2 linked regions of the Methylobacillus flagellatus KT genome follow. The protein of the gene in region 1 interacts with the protein of each later gene in a pairwise test. Links are inferred from orthologs where the notes say so. Each region holds a gene or a part of one and is shown on either strand. Other genes may lie near its edges. The genes, in order: mtgA and MFLA_RS11625.

Region 1 (9,883 bases):
GAAACTGGTGGATGTACGCACCAAAGCGGAGCTTGAGCTGGTGGGGCGTGTGCCCCATGCGACGCACATCGAGTGGGCATTTTATCCCGGCATGGTCCCCAATCCCGATTTTCTGGCTCAGTTGGACAAGCAGGTTGATCGCGAGGCGCTGGTGATGTTTCTGTGCCGTTCTGGCGGCCGCTCTCACAATGCAGCCGTCGTGGCTGCCCAGGCCGGGTATGCCGAAGCCTACAACGTACTGGAGGGATTCGAAGGCGATCCCACTCCCGATACCAAGCAGCGTGGCAGGATCAATGGCTGGAAAGCCGCCGGATTGCCCTGGACCAACGCCTGAGGATAGTCATGGATCGTTACGCCGTCATCGGCCACCCGGTGGAGCACAGCAAGTCGCCTTTGATTCATGCGGCTTTTGCGCAGCAGACGGGGCAGCAGCTTGAATATGGCAAGGTGCAGGCTCCCCTGGATGGATTCGTTGCCATCGTGACCGATTTGCAGGAAAAAGGCTATCGAGGGGTTAATGTCACCGTGCCTTTCAAATTTGAGGCTTATTCCCTGGCGACGGAGCTGACACCACGGGCACGTGATGCTGGTGCGGTGAACACACTGACTTTCACGGACGGCGCCATTCATGGCGACAATACGGATGGCGTCGGGCTGGTGCGCGATATCCTGCAGAACCTGGCATTCACCCTGGCAGGCAAGCGTGTGCTGCTACTGGGGGCAGGAGGCGCTGCGGAGGGAGTATTGGCCCCCCTGTTGGAAGCGTCTCCCTTGTCACTCTGCATTGCCAACCGCACCGTGGACAAGGCAGAGGCGATGGCGGCACGTGTGAGGCCGGGTCAAACTTCATTGGACGCGCGCGGTTTCGATGCCCTGGCCGACCAAGAGTTCGATGTCGTGATCAATGCTACTTCCAGCGGCTTGCACAACGAGCGGCTGCCCTTGCCATCCGGATTGTTTGCAGCCGATGCCTTGGCATATGACATGATGTACGGGCGCGAGACGCCCTTTATGCGGTATGCGCGTGAGGAAGGCGCCAGCAGAATTGCCGATGGGTTGGGCATGCTGGTGGAGCAGGCAGCGGAAGCCTTTTATATCTGGCGCAGGGTGCGGCCTGATACTGCGCCTGTGATGGCCGCATTGCGGGCCGCATGATCAAGCAATTGTTCTGGCGCGGCTTGTTGCTGGCGCTGGTGCTCGTGGTGTTGTACCAGTTCTGGATCTTCATGCATATCCTCTGGTGGGTGGAGCACAATCCTTCGAGCAGCGCGTTCATGCGTGCCAGTCTGTCTGCGTTGCAGCAGGATAACCCTGATGCTGCGCTCAAGCATCAATGGGTCGAGTACCAGCGGATTTCCATCCATCTCAAGCGGGCGGTGATTGCAGCCGAGGACGCCAAGTTCGTCGGCCACGAAGGGTTTGATTGGGACGGCATCCAGAAGGCCTATGAAAAGAACTGGAAGCAAGGCAAGATTGTCGCTGGTGGCTCGACCATCAGCCAGCAGCTTGCCAAGAACCTGTTTCTCTCCACCAAGCGCACGCCCTGGCGCAAGTTGGAGGAGGCCGTGATTACCTGGATGCTGGAACGGATGATGAGCAAACGCAGGATTTTCGAGATTTACCTCAACGTGATCGAATGGGGCAATGGCGTGTTCGGTGCCGAGGCTGCCGCGCGACATTACTACAGGACCAGTGCGAGTAGCCTGAATGTCGCTCAGGCTGCCAGATTGGCGGCGATGATCCCTAACCCGCGCTACTATGACAAACATCGCGAGGCGCGCGGCTTGATCCGAAAGGCACGCATTATCGAGGCGCGCATGCGTTATGCAGAAGTGCCGTGACGGTATTGCCTGGGCTGCTACGGCCTTGTGCTAGAATGCGATTTTTGCATTAAAACCCTATGCGCTTCTGTTTCCTGATCCTGATTGCAAGCCTGACCTTGGCTGCCTGTGGCACCAAGGGCAACCTTTACATCCCGGAACAGCAGTACCCGCAGGAACTCCAGCCGCAACAACAACCTTCCCGATGAGCTGTCCGTGAATCCATTTCAGTTGAAGAATGGCATCCTGCATGCCGAAAATGTCCCCCTGACCCGGATTGCCGATGAGTTCGGCACACCCACCTACGTTTATTCCCGCGCAGCACTGGAGTCCGCATATACGCGTTTTGCAGCGGGTTTCGATGGCCAGGATCACCTGGTTTGCTTTGCGGTGAAATCCAACCCCAGCCTGGCGGTGCTCAACCTGTTTGCCCGCCTGGGCGCCGGGTTTGACATTGTGTCAGGCGGAGAGCTGGCGCGAGTACTGGCTGCAGGTGGAGATCCTGCCAAGGTGGTGTTTTCCGGGGTGGGCAAGACCGAGACGGAGATGGAAACTGCGTTAAATGCTGGTATTTTCTGCTTCAACGTGGAATCCGCCAGCGAGTTGGACCGGCTCAATGACGTTGCTGGCCGCCTGGGCAAGACGGCGCCCGTGTCCTTGCGTGTCAACCCCAATGTGGATGCCAAGACGCACCCCTATATTTCCACTGGGCTCAAGAACAACAAGTTCGGGGTCGCGTATGAGGATGCCTTCAACCTGTACCAGCATGCAGCCAGCTTGCCGAATATCGCCGTGCATGGCGTGGATTGCCACATCGGTTCGCAATTGACCGAGCTTTCCCCATTCATGGATGCGTTCGACCGTGTATTGGCCCTGGTGGATCAGTTGGAAGCTGAAGGTATCAGGGTAGCGCATATCGATCTCGGCGGAGGTATCGGCATCTGTTATGCCGATGAGACGCCGCCTGATTTTGCTGCATATGCGGCCGCCATGCTGCAAAAGCTGGGTGACCGCAAGGTCAAGCTGGTGTTCGAACCTGGGCGTGCGCTGGTGGGGAATGCCGGCGCGTTGATTACCAAGGTGGAATATCTCAAGCATACCGAAGCCAAGAACTTTGCCATTGTGGATGCCGCCATGAACGACCTCATGCGCCCGGCGCTCTACGATGCCTATCATGAGATTGCAGCTGTCGTGCCAGCAACGGACCCATCCTCCGCCCAGGTATACGAGATCGTCGGCCCGGTTTGCGAAAGCGGTGATTTTCTCGGTCATGACCGCAAGTTAGCCTTGCAACAAGGCGACCTGCTCGCGGTGTTGTCCGCCGGCGCCTATGGCATGAGCATGAGCTCCAACTACAATACGCGCCCCCGTGCCGCTGAAGTCATGGTGGATGGCGACAAGACACACCTGATCCGCGAGCGTGAAACCGTAGCACAACTGTTCGCCCTCGAAAAGATTCTGGGCTAAACTGCTAACGCAAGTTTGATAGAGTTAAAGAGGAGATTGAAATGCGCCTGATTCTTGCCATTTTCCTGCCCTGGCTGCAGTTCTTCACGATCGGTCGGCCAATTGCAGGCATCATTTGCCTGATTCTGCAGATTACCGTGATCGGCTGGTTGCCAGCCGCGATTTGGTCCGTGTATGCCTTGAGTGAATACAAGACCGATCAGAAAATCAGCAAAGCCTTGCAGAAGTAATTCCACGAGTAATTTTGCATGAAAGAAAAGCCAGCGATTGCTGGCTTTTGGCTTTAATTTATCTTGATCCAGGATGGATGGTGCTCGTCCCTGCCAAGAGATGCAGTGAGATGGTCCCTAAAAATGAAAGGGTGGAGAATATCCCCCAATACAATGTCGATCTCCATTCGTGCCAGGGGCATGAGGGCCTTCCCGTGAGAAAGCTATACACGATCATAGCCCAAAGCCAGTAAGCCTAAGCTCTGGCGGACGCATGCGAAAGCTATCGAGGGGCAATGCGCCTATGTCTGATGCCACATAACTATGCAGGACGAAACTGTGAAAATATCCAGTCCTGATGGATCGGTCGCAGAAGTCTTTGTTGCCTTTCTCAAGCTGGGGCTGACTGCCTTCGGCGGTCCCATCGCCCACCTTGGCTATTTCCGCACCGAGTTTGTAGAGCGCCGCCGCTGGGTGGATGATCGTAGCTACTCTGATCTCGTCGCTTTGTGCCAGTTCCTGCCCGGACCAGCCAGCAGCCAAGTGGGGATGGCGCTGGGACTGGGCCGTGCGGGTTGGCTTGGCCTGCTGGCGGCGTGGGTAGGGTTTACCCTGCCATCAGCAATTGCGCTGACCCTGTTTGCCTTCAGTATTGCTGAGTACCAGGAGTTGTCCCAATCCGGTTGGATTCATGGACTGAAGATTGTCGCGGTGGCCATCGTGGCACAGGCAGTATGTGGCATGGCCAAGTCGCTATGTCCTGATTGGCCGCGTGCTGTACTGGCCATTCTGGCAGCGCTGCTTACGATGGTGTTTTCTTCAGCGATGGGACAGGTTGCCGCCATCGCGATGACGGGATTGCTGGGTTGGTGGGGGTTAAAGATCACGCCGCCAGGCGGTGGCCAGGCTCATTGCTACCCGGTTTCGCGTAAGCTTGGCATGGCTGCGCTAATGCTGTTTGCGGTACCGCTTGTCGGGCTGCCCTTATGGGGGGCAGCTACGGGTACGGGTTCGTCCACCACGATCACATTGCTGGAAGGGGTGTACCGCTCGGGTGCGCTGGTCTTTGGCGGTGGACACGTCGTGTTGCCACTGTTGCAAGCCACAGTGGTGCCCAGTGGAATGGTCAGTAATGCCGACTTTCTGGCCGGTTACGGCGCGGCCCAGGCCGTGCCTGGGCCACTGTTTACATTCTCCGCCTATCTGGGTGTCATCGCGCAAGGGCCGTTACATGGCTGGGTTGGCGGTTTGGCGTTGTTAAGCACTATTTTTTTCCCGGCTTTCCTCATACTAATCGGCGTACTGCCATTTTGGGAAGGATTACACCGTCGTGAAAGCATCCAGGCTGCCATGGCCGGTGTCAACGCCGGTGTAGTTGGTATTTTAGGATCTGCACTATACGACCCAGTTTGGACGAGTGCTATTCACTGCAAGGCGGATTTTGCGCTGGCGCTGCTCTTGTTCGGCCTGCTGACCATTGGACGTGCGCCGCCAGCGCTCGTGGTGCTGTTAGCAGGGGTAGCTGGCATCACTATCTAAATGCCATTGGCCCGCGCTACGGTCGACCAAGTCTAGTAATTTCACAGTAAGAACTATTATTCGAAAAGTCATGCCTCTGAAAATTTGCCATACCATGGGACCAATGCATTCATGAGGATCATCAGGCTAGGCTAGGATGGCAATACGTTTGGACAGAGGGATCGTCAAGCCAAATGCTTCATTGATGTATTGTTAAGTGGGACGCGATTAATGCAGCGTTACGATATAGGGTAACGAGAGTGCAGGAACGCGCTGGCTAATGGCATTTATTGACGGAATGTGGCTGCCACATTGCAATAACATGAATATAGGTTTTGCTCACGCTGGCCGCAACAGTTTCTCTTTCGGCCCATCAGCCACAACCTTGCCGCCATCCAGCGCGATGATGCGTTGTACGGCAGTCATCATGGCGGCGCTGTGGCTGATCATGATCAGGTTGCCATTGCCGACGACTTGCGGCAGGCGTTGGGCGAGCAGCTGTTCGCCTTCGGGGTCTAGGCCGAGACTGGGTTCATCAAGCAGGAGGATGGTGCTGGGTTGCGCGAATGCGCGCGCCAGCGCGACCTTTTGGCGTTGTCCACCGGAGAGGTTGCTGCCGCGATCGGCGATGGCCATGGTGAGGGTGAGGCGGCCTTGCTTGAGTTCTTCCTCCAGGCCGGAGGCCCACAGCGCAAGTTCCATGCGTTCGCTGCGCGGCTTGCTGCCAGCCAACAGCAGGTTGGCCTCCAGCGTGCCTGCGAACAGCACCGGCTCCTGCGGTTTGTAGGCGAGCCAGCGGGCGCGGTCCTCAGGAGATATCGCGTGCAGCTCGTAGCCGTCAATCAGTATTTCGCCTTCATCTGCAATGCTGAGCCCGGCAATCAGTTTGAGCAGGGTGCTCTTGCCAGCGCCGGGGCGGCCCAGCAGGCCGATTTTCTCTCCTGCTGCAATGGTCAGGCTGACATTGTCCAGTGCGGCGGGCCGATCGGGATAGCGTTTGGTGAGACGCCGCAGGGTGATGTCGCCTTTGGCTTCCGGCTTGCTGACATTGAATGAAGCATGTGGAGCGGATTGTTCGATATCGTGGCTGATACCATGCGCGGCTTTGCCGGATTCCAGCAGCTCATCCATGCGTTTCGCCGAGCGGGCGAAGTCTTCCCATTTGCCCAACACCAAGTACAGCGACGTGACCAGCATCATGGCGCGCGCAGCCAGCAATGAGCAGGCGATGAGGCCGCCCACGGACAGCATGCGCGCCTCGATCAGGTAGGCGCCAAGTGTCAATACGGCGACGGTAGTGAACGTCATCATGCCGGCGGAAAGCGTGTTGCTATGGCTGGCGGAAAGCCTGCGCGCCGCTTCCAGGTCGCTGACCTTTTCGGATTGCGTGCGCCAGCCCTGCAGCAAGCCTGTGACGCCCGGAACGGTGCGCACCACCTCCATCCCTTGCAAGACTTCGCCGATATAGGCCATGCGCTGGGTGGAGGTCTGCTCGGCATCACGGTTGAGGCGCAATGTCTGGCGTTGCACGAGATAACCGATGCCGGCGTAAACCAAGGTCAGCACGCCGACCAGGATCATGATCGGCCAGGCAATGAAGCCGATCACCAGCATATAGAGCAGGTAGAACGGCAGGTCGGCAATCGCGAGTAAATAAGTGGAGGAAACAAAATTGAGTGTATTGGTCAGGTCGCGGTAATGCGCCAGGAACGTCGCGACGCCGCCCGCCGGCATGTCGCGGTCCGCGAGTAGCTTGTGCCACAGCCCTTCATCCGTCTTGCGGGCCATATCCGCCGCAACCCGTTCCACCGTCCAGTTGCGGGTCACGCGCATGCCCACGTCCAGCGCGATGAAGATCAGCATGCCGATCACCAGCGCCCATAACGTCTCGAACACGCCGTTGCTGACAATCTTGTCGTACACCAGCATGGAAAACAGCGGCAGCAGGATCTGGCCGCTGTTGATGAGCAGGCTGGCGAGGCCGACTTCAAGCCATTGGGTGCGAAGTAGATTCCACAACCCTGAAATGGGAGAGAACTCCCGTTTTTGACTGGTCATTAAGCAGTTTGCCAGTGCACAGTAGCGATCAAATTGGCTGCTGAATGATCACTGCTGCTGTAAATGAAATAGTCCATGCCGTTAGCGGTTGCTTGGCTTGTCCAGTTTGCGGCAGGGTCGGATATCGTAATGTCATCACCGTTATCTGCACGTATTGTCAATACTGAGCCCGTAGTTGCATTGTTACCAGTCTTGATGCCATTCACTGTTGCGGCATCCACTGCAAGATTGGTATTGGTGCCATCACGGATATCGATGATATCGATATTGCTGACTCTACCGCCACCAGCACCGCTGCCTGTACGCAGGGTAGAGAGTGAATAGTTGGCATCAGGAACGAAGCCGGTTAATACCAATGTATCTTCTTCACCTGAGCCACCATCAATACTGGTGAAACGGTTATTATATGCGGAGCCACTAGCTGACTCATCAACAGAAGCGTGAATGGTATCGTTACCGGCACCGGCAACAACCGTGTCCCTTCCCTGGGTGGCGTAAATCACGTCGTTACCATCCCCCCCGTCCAGGTAATCATTACCAGTGCCGCCAATCAATGTGTCGTTACCATTGCCGCCCCGTAGCGTGCTGCCACCGTTGCGTGCCACCAATACGTCGTTATATTGCGTACCGGTCAGGTTCTCTATGCTGATGAGGGTATCGGATGCAAGCCCGTTGATAGTGCCTGTATTGGCAGAAATGCCGCCTGCCGCTGCAAGTGCCGCTGCTGCCTTTGAATCCAGTCCTGTGGCTCCAAGGCTTGCCTTCACGCCAGCACTGGCATGAACGTAGGTTGCGGTATCGGTGCCGCTGCCACTGCCACCGTCTAGGGTATCACCGCCGCCAATGCCTTCTAAAGTGTCATTGCCGCTGCCGCCCGTCAGGCGGTTGGCTTGCGAATTACCAATAAGATAGCTGGAGCCCGAACCTTCTACAGTGAGGTTTTGTATGTTGGTCAATACGTCGCCAAATGCTTCATCACTGGCAGTTGATCCGCCGGTAGCGCGTCCTGCAATGCCGCCATTCACGATCGTGCCTGAACCCAGGACGTCGCCGTTTGTATTTGTGGTGCGTAAGAGTCCATCTGTCAGTGAAACCAGCACTGAAGAGGTATAGACGGCTGTATTGTTGCCTGTGCCACCGTCAATTGTGTCGGCACCAGCGCCGCCGTAGATGGTATCGTTGCCGCCCCCGCCAAAGATGGAGTCATTGCCTGCGCCGCCGCGCAGGATATTGTTACCATCGTTGCCGATCAGCGTGTCATTGCCAGACCCGCCTGTCAGGTGGTCGATATCCACCAGGCGATTTGCCTGGGCCGTGCCAAGGCTGGAGCCAGCAAAGCCGGTGTCGATGTTGGCATAAACACTTGTAGATAGATTATAGGTAACGGTGTCGCTGCCGGTGCCACCTGTTACGGTGCTATTGGCATTGCCGATGGTGATGGTGTTTGTGCCATCGCCTGCCATGATATTGCTCAAGCCGGTGCCGGAAACAATCGTGTCATTACCGTTGCCGGTGGTAATGGTGTTGTTGCCATTGCCAGCTTTGATATTGTTATTACCATTGCCAGCATCAATAACGTTGTTGCCGCTACCTAATGCTTCAATAGTGTCATTGCCTGAACCGGCTGCGATGTTGTAGGTACTGCTTCCGGTATTTGTACCTGCTTTTATCAGGTTGTTTCCATTGCGCGCATTGATGGTGCTATCGAAATTCCCGACGGTAATCGTGTCGTTGCCAGCGGCGGAGCCATTAATGTTCTGGATATTGCGCAATATGTCGGCACCGCTGCCGCCGCTGATCAGGGTCTCGACAGTGGGGTCGATAATATTTACCGAAACGCCAGTCGTGGCATGAATAAAGTCCACCGTGTTATTGCCAGCGCCGCCATCGATTTTGTTAACGCCATTGGTCGCGACAATGATGTCGTTACCGCTGCCTGTGGTGATGTTTTCAATGCTATCGAGAATGTCGGTGATGCCGTTGACAGTGCCAGTCTGCAAATCCACGTTTAAGTTGCCGGCTACATTATAGACTAGGGAATCTGTACCGGCGCCACCTTGAATGACACCACTTTTTACTCCACCTACTTCGCTGGGTAGTACAGAGACCTGAAAGGTGTCATCATGGTCTGTACCAACCAGATTTTCAATGCTGAGCAGTGTTACATTGCCACTAGCTGTTTCTCCTGTGCCATTGCCGTTGGCATCCAGCACGACATTCACCGCAGCCAAGTCGACAAAACTGGCTGTATCTACTCCGTCTCCGCCATCCAATGTATCGGCGCCGCCTCCTCCTACCAATGTGTCGTTGCCAGCACCGCCAATCAGGCGGTTGGCGACGATATTGCCTGTGAGAAAGTCATTACCGGCTCCGCCTGTAAGGTTCTGGATGTTGGCATAGGTATCGGATGCAATGCCGCCACTGACAGTGCCAGTGTTGGATATCAAAGAGGCAGTGACATCCTGTCCAATCGTCATGTTTTCATAACTGGCAGTATTGTTACCCAGCCCGCCATCCAATTGGTTGTTTCCATGGCCACCAATCAGTGTATCGTTTCCCGCGCCGGCACTGATGATGTCATTGCCATCACCACCATCAATTTTATAGCCGATACCATTGGATGGAAGCACCATAATGGCTTCACCATTCTTGGTAGCAATAAAATCATCTGCGGTGGTTGCATCAATGTAGCGAAAGTAGAAGTCTTTACCGACTTCAAAAGTAAACGGACCAGAGGAGCCTTTGATATAGGCATTGATGGTGAAATCGGGCACTGCCAGCGTGCCTCCAACATCGTATGTGATAATCAAG
Region 2 (4,676 bases), 190 kb from region 1 along the record:
TCCCAAAAGTCGAGCCTGGCCAAGATCCGGCGACGCGCACCTTTCAGGCTTTACGGATTTTCATCAATCAGGAGCTTGAGGAATTGTCGCTGACTCTTCCTCAGTGTCTGTCGCTGCTGGCACCACAAGGGCGCTTGGCCGTGATCAGTTTTCACTCGCTGGAAGACCGGATCGTGAAGCGCTTTATTCGTGGCGAGCAGGATCGGGATAACCTGCCTGCACATTTCCCGGTGCGTGCCAGCGATCTTCCTCAGCCGCGCCTGGTGGCAATTGGCCGCGCAGTGCGTCCGAGTGAAGATGAGGTCAGGCGCAACCCACGCTCGCGCAGCGCAGTGTTGCGAGTCGCCGAGAGAACCGCGGTGCTGTAATGGTGAAGCTCAACCTGATCCTTTTTTTGGTGGTGATAGCGGCTGCGCTAGGCGTTATTACGTCCCAGCACAAGGCGCGCAAGCTTTATATTGAGCTGCAGCAGCAAGAAGATGAGGCCAAGCAATACGAGATCGAATGGGGCCAGCTGCAATTGGAACAGAGCACTTGGGCCATGCATTCCCGCATCGAGCAGATCGCCGAGCGCCGCTTGAATATGCAGGTGCCCGACCCAAGTCGTATACAGGTGGTGGCGCCATGATGAGTTCGATGCGCATGCGCGTAGGATCCAGGCCGCGGCTCATGGTCAGGCTGCCCGTTTGGCGCCGCCGTTTACTGCTGGCACTGGTATTGTGCGGATTTGCCATACTGCTGGTGCGCAGTGTTTATTTACAGAGCGTGCATAAGTCCTTTCTCCAGCAGAAAGGTGAAGCACGCTATAGTCGTACGCTGAGCTTGCCAGCGCATCGGGGGAAGATTACCGACCGCTATGGTGAGCCCCTTGCCATCAGCACGCCCGTGGAGTCCATCTGGGCCAGTCCGCCCGATGTGAAAATGACACCTGAACAATTGTCCAGGCTGGCTGGAATCCTCAAACTCAAGCCGGAAGCGATCCAGTCCAAGTTCGATAATACCCAGCGTGAATTCGTTTACCTCAAGCGTCGCTTGCCGCCAGAGGTCGCGGCACAAGTGATGCGTATCGGCATCCCTGGGGTTTTCATGCAGCGAGAATACCGTAGGTATTATCCTGCGGCAGAGGTGACTGCGCATATTGTCGGCTTTACGGGCATTGATGACAATGGCCAAGAAGGCTTCGAGCTGCATTTCCAGCAGTGGTTGTCCGGCAAGCCAGGGAGCCGCCGGGTGATCAAGGACCGGCAAGGCCGCATCGTCGAAGATCTTGAGGCCGTCAAGGTGCCACAGGATGGCCGTGACCTGACACTTTCCATCGACCGCAAGATCCAGTACCTGGCCTACAGGGAACTGGCCGCGGCGGTGACAGAGCACAAAGCCAAGGCAGGCTCTGCAGTAGTATTGGATGCCAAGACTGGCGAGGTGCTGGCCATGGTCAATGTTCCCAGCTATAACCCGAACAATCCTGTGAACCTCGCGGGAGGGCGGTCGCGCAACCGGGCAATTGTCGATACCTTCGAACCCGGCTCGACGCTAAAGCCGTTTACTGCAGCCGCGGCGCTCGACAGCGGACAGTACAAGCCTAATACCCTGATCGATACATCCGCAGGCGTCATGCGCATTGGCAGGGCAACGATTCGGGATGCCCATCAGCAAGGGATGCTCACAGTTGCGCAGGTGATCCAGAAGTCATCCAATATCGGCTCGGCAAAAATGGCGCTGAGCCTGGAGCCACAATATATGTGGAGTATCTATAGCCAGATCGGCCTGGGTGCTCCGACGCGCATTGGCTTTCCCGGCGAGGCTTCAGGTAAATTGCGCAATTACAAGACCTGGCGTCCGATCGAGCAGGCCACCATGTCGTATGGTCATGGCCTCAGCCTGACCTTGCTGCAGCTGGCGCGTGCCTATACCGTATTCACCAATGACGGCGCATTGCTGCCGGTCTCCCTGCTCAAGCTCAAGGAGCCTCCCGTCGGGCATCAGGTGTATACCCCTGAAACCGCGCGCCACTTGCGCGACATGATGGAGACGGTGATCCAGCCTGGCGGGACTGCCCCGCGGGCGCAGGTGCTGGGCTATCGTGTCGCCGGCAAGACCGGGACAGCGCATAAGCCCGGCGTTGGCGGCTACCAGGCAAACCATTATGTGTCTTCGTTTGTCGGTTTTGCGCCTGCTTCCAACCCGCGCTTGATCATTGCCGTGATGATCGACGATCCCAGTGCTGGCAAGTATTACGGCGGGACGGTGGCCGCCCCGGTATTCAGCCAGGTGATGTCGGGCGCGTTGCGCATGCTGGCAGTTCCACAGGATGCGCCGAACAACAATGTCGTGATCCCGGTCGACGACCTGCCTGAGATCAAGGAGGTGGTATGAGCCTGCTCAACATTGATCGTCACCATTTCACCGGCATGACTTCCGATAGCCGCCGGGCTTCCGCCGGCAGCCTGTTCCTTGCCTATCCTGGCGAGCAGGCCGACGGGCGCCGTTTCATTGCACAGGCCATCGCCAACGGGGCAACAGGCGTGATATGGGAGCAGGAGGGATTCGACTGGAATCCTGCATGGACCGTTGATCACCAGCCAGTAACAGGTTTGCGCGGCCAGGCAAGCGCCATTGCCGGGCAATTCTACGGCCACCCGTCTCGCCAGCTCTGGATGATAGGTGTGACCGGTACCAATGGAAAAACCTCCTGCAGCCATTGGCTGGCGCAGGCATTCAACGCCCTTCGACGCAAGGCGGTGGTGATCGGCACCCTGGGCAACGGTTTTCCGGATGCCCTGTCTGCTGCGGTGAACACGACGCCGGACCCCATCTTGCTGCAATCCATGCTTGCCGACTACCTGCAAGCGGGGGCAGAAGTGGCGGCAATGGAGGTTTCATCGCACGGGCTGGACCAGGGCCGGGTGAATGGCATCGATTTCAAGGTCGCCGTGCTGACCAACCTGACGCGTGACCATCTGGATTATCACGGCGACATGGCCAGCTATGCCGACGCCAAGCGCAAATTATTCCATTTCGGCGGCGTGCAAGCCGCCATTCTCAATCAGGACGATGCCTTTGGCCGGGCTTTACTGAGCGAACTCAAGGCCAAGGGCAAGCATGTGCTGAGCTATGGATTGAGCGGCGGAGACGTGTGCGGTCATGATCTGCATTTCGATGCAGAGGGCCTGCATATGCAGGTGCACACCCCGCAGGGTGAAGCCATGGTGCATGCCAAGCTGGTGGGGCGTTTCAATGCCAGCAATCTGCTCGCCGTATTGGCGACATTGCTTGCTTCGGAAGTTGCTCTCGAAGATGCGGTGCGCGTCCTGGCTGACATCCGGCCAGCACCCGGGCGTATGCAGCAACTGGGCGGCGGTGGTCAGCCACTGGTCGTGGTGGATTATGCACACAGCCCTGATGCGCTTGAAAAGGCGCTGAATGCCTTGCGCGAGCAGGCAAAGGCCAACCTCATTTGCGTATTCGGTTGCGGTGGAGACCGGGATAAAGGTAAGCGCCCGCTGATGGCAGAAGTCGCATCAAGACTGGCAGACAAAGTGATCGTGACTTCGGACAATCCGCGCAACGAAGACCCCAAGGAGATCATTGCCGAAGTGGTGGCTGGCTTGCATGGCCCGGCCCAGGTGGAGCCGGATCGGGAGCAGGCCATTACCCAGGCGATCAGGGCGGCGCAGGCGGGTGATGTCGTGCTGATCGCAGGCAAGGGGCATGAAGATTACCAGGAAGTCTCGGGTGTACGGTATCCGTTCAACGATGCTGAGGTGGCGGCCAAGGTACTAGGAGTTGCCACATGATGTATTTGTCTGAAATCGCCAAGGCAACGGGCGGCACCCTGGTCGGTCAGGATGTACTGATCCAGTCGGTAGGTACAGATAGCCGCAAGTTGGAACCGGCACAATTGTTCGTGGCGCTCAAGGGAGAGCGATTTGATGGACACGATTATGCCAGGGCGGTATTGAGCGAAGGGGCGACCGCTGTGCTGCTTTCCCATGATGTCGGTGCAACGCCCGCCGTCCTGGTTGAGGATACCCGTCTTGCGCTCGGGCAATTGGCCGCTTACTGGCGCAGTAAATTCAGCATTCCTGTGGCGGCCATTACCGGCAGCAATGGCAAGACCAGCGTGAAGGAAATGCTGGCCGCGATCCTGCGGGTTGCGGCAGGCGCGGATGATGCCGTGCTTGCGACCCAGGGCAACCTGAACAATGACATCGGCCTGCCGCTGACACTGCTGAGGTTGCATGAACGCCATCGCTATGCCGTGGTGGAAATGGGCATGAACCATGCTGGCGAGATCAGCTACCTCACCCGAATCGGCCGCCCGGACGTGGCCCTGATCAACAATGCGACTGCTGCCCACCTGGGCGGCCTGGGTTCCGTCGAGGGCGTGGCGAAAGCCAAGGGCGAGATTTTCGAGGGCCTGGCCGACGATGGTGTGGCGGTGATCAATGCCGACGACTCATTTGCAGGTCTATGGCAATCCCTGGCAGGGCGGCGCCGCATCGTGCGTTTCGGCCTCAATGCCGGAGATGTGACAGCGGGGTATGCGCTGCACTCCGCAGGATGCGACCTGCAATTGAGTACGCCAGCAGGCGAACGCGCATTGCACTTGCCTGTGCCAGGTCTACACAACATCAGGAATGCACTGGCCGCCACAGCCGTCGCCTTGTCCATGG

The links.
Region 2: the proteins of mtgA (region 1) and MFLA_RS11625 interact in binary tests that used the Escherichia coli proteins (3 or more experiments, as listed by UniProt). The link is inferred for Methylobacillus flagellatus KT from one-to-one orthologs.

Annotation. Positions count from the first base shown.
Region 1 is NC_007947.1:2,614,684-2,624,566, reverse strand. The notes cover bases 1-2,996. They hold mtgA (monofunctional biosynthetic peptidoglycan transglycosylase), read left to right. Parts: upstream 1-1,151; coding sequence 1,152-1,841; downstream 1,842-2,996. Other genes in these bases: lysA (diaminopimelate decarboxylase), read left to right, coding at 2,037-2,996; lptM (LPS translocon maturation chaperone LptM), read left to right, coding at 1,901-2,029; aroE (shikimate dehydrogenase), read left to right, coding at 343-1,155; MFLA_RS12485 (rhodanese-like domain-containing protein), read left to right, coding at 1-334. Also shown: more of lysA, read left to right, coding at 2,997-3,287; MFLA_RS12465 (YqaE/Pmp3 family membrane protein), read left to right, coding at 3,329-3,517; chrA (chromate efflux transporter), read left to right, coding at 3,821-5,035; MFLA_RS12455 (peptidase domain-containing ABC transporter), read right to left, coding at 5,354-7,072; MFLA_RS12450 (beta strand repeat-containing protein), read right to left, coding at 7,072-9,883. UniProt on the Escherichia coli protein: Peptidoglycan polymerase that catalyzes glycan chain elongation from lipid-linked precursors. May play a role in peptidoglycan assembly during cell division in collaboration with other cell division proteins.
Region 2 is NC_007947.1:2,427,243-2,431,918, reverse strand. The notes cover bases 1-3,000. They hold MFLA_RS11625 (peptidoglycan D,D-transpeptidase FtsI family protein), read left to right. Parts: upstream 1-624; coding sequence 625-2,376; downstream 2,377-3,000. Other genes in these bases: MFLA_RS11620 (UDP-N-acetylmuramoyl-L-alanyl-D-glutamate--2,6-diaminopimelate ligase), read left to right, coding at 2,373-3,000; ftsL (cell division protein FtsL), read left to right, coding at 368-628; rsmH (16S rRNA (cytosine(1402)-N(4))-methyltransferase RsmH), read left to right, coding at 1-368. Outside these bases: more of MFLA_RS11620, read left to right, coding at 3,001-3,797; murF (UDP-N-acetylmuramoyl-tripeptide--D-alanyl-D-alanine ligase), read left to right, coding at 3,794-4,676. UniProt on the Escherichia coli protein: Essential cell division protein that catalyzes cross-linking of the peptidoglycan cell wall at the division septum. Required for localization of FtsN.